Robiginitalea biformata HTCC2501: one gene and its partner. The protein of the gene in region 2 interacts with the protein of the main gene of each other region in a pairwise test. Links are inferred from orthologs where the notes say so. Each region holds a gene or a part of one and is shown on either strand. Other genes may lie near its edges.

Evidence for each region. Proteins that work in one complex are often made in the same cells at the same time.
Region 1: the proteins of RB2501_RS14125 (region 2) and RB2501_RS02990 interact in binary tests that used the Escherichia coli proteins (3 or more experiments, as listed by UniProt). The link is inferred for Robiginitalea biformata HTCC2501 from one-to-one orthologs.

Annotation. Positions count from the first base shown.
Region 1 is NC_013222.1:663,479-667,227, forward strand. Bases 518-3,396 are described here. They hold RB2501_RS02990 (aminopeptidase P N-terminal domain-containing protein), read right to left. Parts: upstream 2,664-3,396; coding sequence 1,371-2,663; downstream 518-1,370. Other genes in these bases: RB2501_RS02985 (WD40/YVTN/BNR-like repeat-containing protein), read left to right, coding at 518-1,127; RB2501_RS02995 (beta propeller repeat protein), read left to right, coding at 3,025-3,396. In the rest of the region: more of RB2501_RS02985, read left to right, coding at 1-517; more of RB2501_RS02995, read left to right, coding at 3,397-3,749.
Region 2 is NC_013222.1:3,181,071-3,184,821, forward strand. What follows is about bases 462-3,342. They hold RB2501_RS14125 (aminoacyl-histidine dipeptidase), read right to left. Parts: upstream 2,694-3,342; coding sequence 1,230-2,693; downstream 462-1,229. Other genes in these bases: RB2501_RS14120 (peptidylprolyl isomerase), read left to right, coding at 462-1,181; RB2501_RS14130 (DUF3810 domain-containing protein), read left to right, coding at 2,726-3,342. Outside these bases: gliding motility-associated peptidyl-prolyl isomerase GldI, read left to right, coding at 1-55; more of RB2501_RS14120, read left to right, coding at 60-461; more of RB2501_RS14130, read left to right, coding at 3,343-3,751. UniProt on the Escherichia coli protein: Dipeptidase with broad substrate specificity. Requires dipeptide substrates with an unblocked N-terminus and the amino group in the alpha or beta position.

The sequences.
Region 1 (3,749 bases), 2.5 Mb from region 2 along the record:
TGGTACGCGAAGACCCGAAGCGGAAAGGCCTGCTCTACGCAGGTACCGAGACGGGCATGTATATCTCTTTTGACGACGGGGCCTCCTGGAAACCCTTCCAGCTGAACCTCCCCGTGGTGCCGATCACCGACCTGACCATCAAGGACAACAACCTGATTGTAGCCACCCAGGGCCGGAGCCTCTGGATCCTGGACGACCTCACCGTCCTCCACCAGCTGGACGACGCCAAGCGGTCTGCCACCAGCATCCTCTACAAGCCCAAGGATGCCTATCGCACCAAGGGCGGGGCGCGCAGCACCCCATCGCTCACCGAGGGGCAGAACCACCCGAATGGCGTGGTGACCCACTTCTATATGAAGAATTTCTCCGAGAAGGACAGCGTGGCCCTGACCTATACGACGATGGCCGGGGATACCCTGGCGAACTTCAGCACGTATGCGTCGGAGAACGACAAAAAGCTAAAGGTGGAAAAAGGCGGCAACACGCATGTTTGGGATACCGAGGGCAAGGGGGCCAAACGCCTGCCCGGCATGATCCTCTGGTGGGCGAACCTCAGCGGGCCCAAGGCGGTTCCCGGCAGTTACCAGGTACACCTGACGGCGAACGGGGAGACTCAAACCCAGCAATTCCGGATTGTGCCGGACCCGCGGGCCGAGGCAACCGTGGCCGACATGCAGAAGCAGCACGACTTTATCACGGCTGTGAACGAGACCGTAGACCGGGCCCACCAGTCTATTGAGAAGATTCGGAAGGTGAACGACCAGCTGGACGCCTTTATGAAGCAGTATAAGGGCAATGAAGCGACGGAAGAGTTGGTGGAAAAGGCGAAGGAGATGAAGGAAGGCTTCGGCGAGATCGAAAAAGCGCTCTACCAGACCCAGAACCGCAGCGGGCAGGATCCGCTGAACTTCCCGATCCGCCTGACCAACAAGCTGGCCCACCTGAATTCCCTGGTGAGCCTGGACGATTTCCCGCCCACCGAGCAGGACATCGCCGTGCAGCAGGAACTCAGCCGGGAGATCGAAACCCAGCTCAGCGCATTCGACAAAATGGTCGACGAGGAAATCACCGCCTTCAACAAGGCCTTCAACGACCTGAACCTAAACTATCTTTTTATCGAAGAGTAGTTTGTTTTTTGAGTTACACGAAGAAAAACCCCGCGGCCAGTGCCCGGGGTTTTTTAATTTGAAAATTTGCCGGTTTGAAGATTTGAAAATGGGGTATCGCGCCATCCCGGCGAGTTGGCTGGTATCGGCTCGTTCACTTTCCCTCTTTGATATCGAGCGGGCTTAGCCATTGCCTCATTGACAAATTTCCAAATCACCTCGCTGCATTTTCAAATCGACAAATCTTCAAATCTTCAAATCGAATCACCCATTCATCAGTGATTCAATCTCCTCCACCTCAATCGGGATGTCCGCCATCAGGTTCAGTGGCTCGCCCTTATCCCGGATAACCACGTCGTCTTCCAGGCGGATGCCGAAGCCCTCTTCGGGCACGTAGATGCCGGGCTCCACGGTAAAGACCATGTTGGGCTGCATGGGGGTTTTCAGCGCCCCGTAGTCGTGGGTGTCCAGGCCAATGTGGTGGCTGGTGCCGTGCATGAAGTATTGTTTATAGGCCGGTTTGTCCGGGTCCTCGTTCTGTACGTCTGCCTTGTCCAGCAGGCCCAGGCCCAGGAGCTCAGAGGTCATCAGCTTGCCCACCTCTTTGTGGTATTCCGCCCAGAGCGTGCCGGGCACCAGCATTTTGGTGGCCTCCTTCTTGACGTTCAAAACAGCGTTGTACACCTGTTTTTGCCGGTCCGTAAAGCGGCCGCTCACCGGGATGGTCCGCGTCATGTCGCTGGAATAATTGGCGTATTCGGCCCCCACGTCCATCAGGATGAGCTCCCCTTCCCGGCACTGGTTTTTGTTCTCTACGTAGTGCAACACGTTAGCGCTGTTGCCCGAGGCGATAATGGGCGTATAGGCAAAGCCGCGGGAGCGGTTCCGGATGAATTCGTGCAGGAATTCCGCCTCGATCTCGAACTCCCAGACGCCGGGTTTTACGAAGCCGAGCACCCGGCGGAAGCCCTTTTCGGTAATCCCGCAAGCGGTTTGCATCAGGTCGATTTCCTCGGGTTCCTTGACTCCCCGGATCTCCTGCAGGATCGGGTTGCTCTTGGCCACCTTGTGGGCCGGGAATTTCCGTTTGGTCGCGTGGATGAACCGGTCTTCCCGGGTCTCGGTTTCCACGGCCTGCCGGTAGTGTTCGTTGGTGTTGAAGTAGATGGTGTGCGCCTCGGTCATCAGGTCAAAAAACACCTTGTCAAAGTCCTGGAGCCAGTACACTGTGCGGATACCCGAAGTGGCGAAGGCCCGGTCCTTGGTGAGTTTTTCGCCTTCCCAGACGGCGATGTGGTCGTTGGTCTCCCGCAAAAAGAGGATTTCCCGGTGTTTCGGGTCGATGGCGTCCGGGAACAGCAGCAGGATGGATTCCTCCTGGTCCACCCCGGAGAGGTAGAAGATGTCCGGGGCCTGGCGGAAGGGCATCGTGCTGTCCGCCCCGATGGGGTATACGTCGTTGGAGTTAAAAACGGCCAGGCTGCCGGGCTGCATCTTCGCCATAAACTTCTGGCGGTTCCTGGTGAAAAGCCCGGAATCGATCGGGTGGTACTTCATAGGTATTTTCGGTTTGCCCAAAGGTAGGGATTCGCGGGGGTGGGAACAAAAATTCGGCAGGCGGGAACAATAATTCGGGGGGCGAAGATTCCGGGCGGTCGGGACAAAAAAAGGGGGCTTTGTGAAGCCCCCGAGGTGTGGTTGGTTGGTTAGTTGCTATTAGAAGCAGGATATGCGATCTTTGGTCTTCCGGGAGCTGTCCTGAAAGCGGGCAATGTTCATTGAACAGGTGTCGCGCTTTTTTGGTAGATTCGTCCGAAAAGAGGAATAAATTAACAATTTTTTAGGCACCCGTGCAACTGTTTTGTGTAAAAATCACACATTGCAGGGGGAATCCTACAAGCAAAACCAGCCCATAGAAATGAAGATTTTCCGTACCCTTGCCGCCTGCCTGGCGACCCTACCCTTACTGGCCCAAGCCCCTGCTACCGACGCCTCTGTCGTACAACAGGCCCTGGAGCAAAAAGCCCGGATGGCCAACGCCTCCAAAGTGGCCAACCTCCGTTTGGAGAATATCGGCCCGAGCGTAATGAGCGGCCGCGTGGTGGACCTGGCCGTCAACCCGGACAACCCGGTGGAATTCTATGTGGCCTATGCATCGGGCGGCCTCTGGTACACCGACAACAACGGGACGAGTTTTACCCCCGTCATGGACAACGCCCCCACGCAGAACCTCGGGGCGGTTGCCGTACACTGGCCTTCCGGCACCATCTGGGTGGGAACGGGAGAAAACAACGCGTCCCGGTCGTCCTACGCCGGGATCGGCCTGTACAAATCCACAGACGGGGGGGAGAGCTGGACCTTTGCCGGCCTGCCGGATTCCCACCATATCGGCCGGATCGTCATCCACCCGGAAAACCCGGACGAGGTAGTGGTGGCCGTGGCGGGACACCTCTACTCGGACAACGAGGAACGGGGCATCTACAAGACTACGGACGGGGGCGCCAGCTGGCAGCGGACGCTTTTTGTGGACGACAAAACCGGGATGATCGACCTGGTAGCCTCCCCGGGGCGCCCGGAAGTCCTCTATGCCGCTTCCTGGCAGCGCGACCGGAAGGCCTGGAACTTTGACGGCAGCGGCCCGGG
Region 2 (3,751 bases):
CCTAACAATTGTAAAAATCGAAAAACAATCGGATTCCGAATCATCCAATCCCTAATTCTATGAAACAGACATTCTCATTACTCCTGCTGATCGGCCTGCTGGCCACGGGCTGTAAATCCAATCAATATGCCGATCTGGGCGACGGGCTCTACGCCGAAATGCAGACCAACCAGGGGGAAATTATCCTCCGGCTGGAATACGAGCAGACTCCGGTTACCGTAGCGAACTTCGTGACCCTGGCCGAAGGGACCAGCCCGTTTGTCAGCGAGGAATTCAAGGGAAAGCCCTATTACGATGGGGTTACGTTTCACCGCGTGATGAAGGATTTTATGATCCAGGGGGGAGACCCCACGGGCACCGGCCGGGGTACGCCCGGGTACCGGTTTTCCAATGAAATCGTGGATTCCCTGGTCCACGACCGAAAAGGCATCCTCTCCATGGCCAATTCCGGGGGAACCAAAACAAACGGCAGCCAGTTTTTCATCACCCATGCCCCGACGCCCTGGCTGGACGGCATCCACACGGTATTCGGGGAGGTGGTCCAGGGGATCGAGGTGGTGGATTCCATTGCAGCCGTCCCTGTAGACCCCGCCAGCAACAAACCCCTGGATTCCGTGGTGATGGAGACCGTTGAAATTGTACGCAAAGGCCGGGACGCGAAGGACTTCGACGCCGTGGAGGTGATGCGCAACTACTTTGCCCAGGAGGAGGCTGCCGAAGCGGCCCGCCGGCAAAGATTACAGGACTATGTAGCGGAATTCGCAGACCAGAAAGCCCGGGCCGAATCCCTGCCCTCCGGGCTGCAATACCTGGTCCTGAACGAAGGGGAAGGTCCCAAACCGTCCATCGGGCAACGGGTACTTGTCAATTATTCCGGCTGGCTCGAAGACGGGACGCTGATCGACAGTTCGGATGAATCGGTGGCACGGGAATTCGGGGAACTCGACCGTCTGATGCAGATGCACCGGGGCTCACTGACCCCCTACCCGATGCCCTACAGCCCGGATACGCAACTGATCGCGGGCTTTAAGGAAGCCCTGCTGCTGATGGAAGTGGGCGACAAATGGCGGGTGTTTATCCCCTCCCACCTGGCGTATGGGGACCAGGGCAACGGCCCCGTGCCTCCTGGGGCCGACATGATTTTTGACCTGGAAATAATCGAAATCGAGGGTAGCGAATAACCGCAGAACGGACAGGGCTTTAATCCCTATCAGGGAGCGGACAGGGCGTTAGTTCCTTTCAGGAATATGCGCCAGTACGTCCGTGAGCAGCTTCCAGAATTTGGAGGTTGAAGGGATGCTGGCCCGCTCATCCGGGCTGTGGGCTCCCCGGATGGTCGGCCCAAAGCTGATCATGTCCAGGTCGGGATACTTGTCTTTGATAATTCCGCATTCCAGGCCGCCGTGCCCCGCCAGAATCCGAGGGGGTTCCCCGAAAAGATCCCGGTATCGCTTTGTCACGAGTTCCAGGATGGCTGAATCCGGAGCGGGTTCCCACCCGGGATATTCCCCGCTGGTTTCCGTCCGGAAACCCGCCAGGGTAAATACGGCCTCCAGCTGCCGCACCAGCGCCTCCTTGGCGCCTTCACGGGAAGACCTGGCCAGGCAACCTATTTGGATTTCGCCCGATCCGGCGGCCACCCGGGCCACATTGTTGGACGTTTCCGTCTGACCGGGGAATTCCGCACTCATCGCGACCACCCCGTTGTGCAATCCCAACAGGCAGCGCAACAGGCGGCCGGCATCGTCTTCGGGCAGCAGGCCCCCGGTTACATCTGCCGGGGACATGGTAATCTCCAGCCCGGGTTCCAACTGCCGGTTTTCCTCCAACAGGGCGGTCCGTTCCCTCTCAAAAGCTTCGCGGAATGCACTTTCCCGGTCCGGGTTCAGGGAAAGGACTGCACGGGCTTCTCGGGGGATGGCGTTGCGCAGGGTCCCCCCGGTAAGGAGGTGTAGCCCGCAGGCCCCGGCATCATAGCAGGCGTACAAAAGCCGGGCCAGCAATTTGTTGGCGTTTCCAGGACCCTTGTGGATGTCCATGCCGCTGTGCCCGCCCTGCAGGCCCAGGAGTTGAATTTCATATCCCCTCCAACCTGCGGGAACCGCTGCTGCCTCATATCGGGAGGTCCCGGTGACGTCCACGCCCCCGGCACAGCCCACACTGAGCTCGTCGTCCTCCTCGGTATCCAGGTTCAGAAGGATTTTTCCCTTGAGCCATCCGGGTTGAAGGCCTTTGGCCCCGGTCATCCCGGTTTCCTCATCGATGGTGAACAGGGCTTCCAGGGGCGGGTGGGCCAGGTCGTCGGACTCCAGGACCGCCATGATGGCGGCAACCCCCAGGCCGTTGTCTGCCCCCAGGGTTGTTCCGCGTGCACGCACCCAGTCGCCATCCCGGTACATCCGGATACCTTCATTATCAAAATCGAATTCCGTGGCGTCGTTCTTCTGGTGCACCATATCCAGGTGGGCCTGCAAGACCACGGGCGTACGGCCTTCCATGCCCTTGCTGGCCGGCTTGCGGATCACCACGTTGCCCACGGCATCCCGCCGGGTCTCCAGCTCCAGGTTCGCCCCGAAATCGAGGATAAACCGGATCACCCGGTCTTCCTTCTTGGACGGGCGCGGGACGGCGCTCAGGGATTCAAAGTGTTTCCAAACCGTTCGGGGCTCCGCCCGAATAACCAACTCTTCCATAGGGTATCGTTTCAATCCGCCAAAAATACGGAATGCCCCACAGCCTCACGAGCGAATTGGCTATTTTTGCGGGCATGCGCAACCGGATCAAAAATATCCTGGCCCTATCCCTCCTCCTGCAATGGGTGCTGGTGCGCTTTGCAGCCAGCTCCCCCCAATGGGTGGAAAAGTGGTACAGCCGGGGGCTCTACCCCTACCTCTCCGGGTTCTTCCGCCGAATCTACGGGTGGATTCCCTTCTCCGTGGGCGACCTGGTCTACCTCGGATTACTGGCGTTCCTGTTCTGGTGGCTCTTTCGCAAGCTGAAAACTGTCCGCAGGCGTATCCCGGGATTTCTGCGGGACCTCCTTGCGGGGTTTGCCATCCTGCACGGCACTTTCTACCTGCTTTGGGGGCTGAATTATTTTCGGGAGCCCCTGGGGGCGGCCCTGGGGATGTCCGAGGAATACTCCCGGGAGGAACTCCTGCAGACAGCCGAGTGGCTTGCCGCCCGGTCGAATGCCCTGCAGGAGACGCTTGCCGGGGATACCCTCACCCCGGTACGCCTGCCCTATTCGCAAGGGGAAATACGGGAAATGACCGTGGCGGCTTACCAAAACATCTCCGGGGATTTCCCGGAATTTACCTACCGCCATCCCAGCCTGAAAAACTCCCTGATCAGCACCGCACTTACCTATATGGGATACGGGGGGTACCTGAACCCTTTTACCGGGGAGGCACAGGTCAACGGGCGCCTGCCGCTGTTTCGCTACCCGGTGGTCTGCGGGCATGAAGTGGGCCACCAACTGGGCTATTCAGCAGAAAACGAAACCAATTTTATCGGATACCTGGTCACCCAGAAGAATCCGGACCCGTACTTCCAGTATGCGGCATCCGCCTACGGACTGGGGTACTGCCTGGCGGAAATCAACCGCGTGGACAGCCTGGAGCGCAAACGGATTACCCGCGGGCTCCATCCCGGGGTCCGCGCCAACTACGCCGAAATGCAGGAATTTTGGGGGGCGTACGAAAATCCGTTGGAGCCGGTCTTTAAAGCCGTGTTCAGCAAATACCTGGAG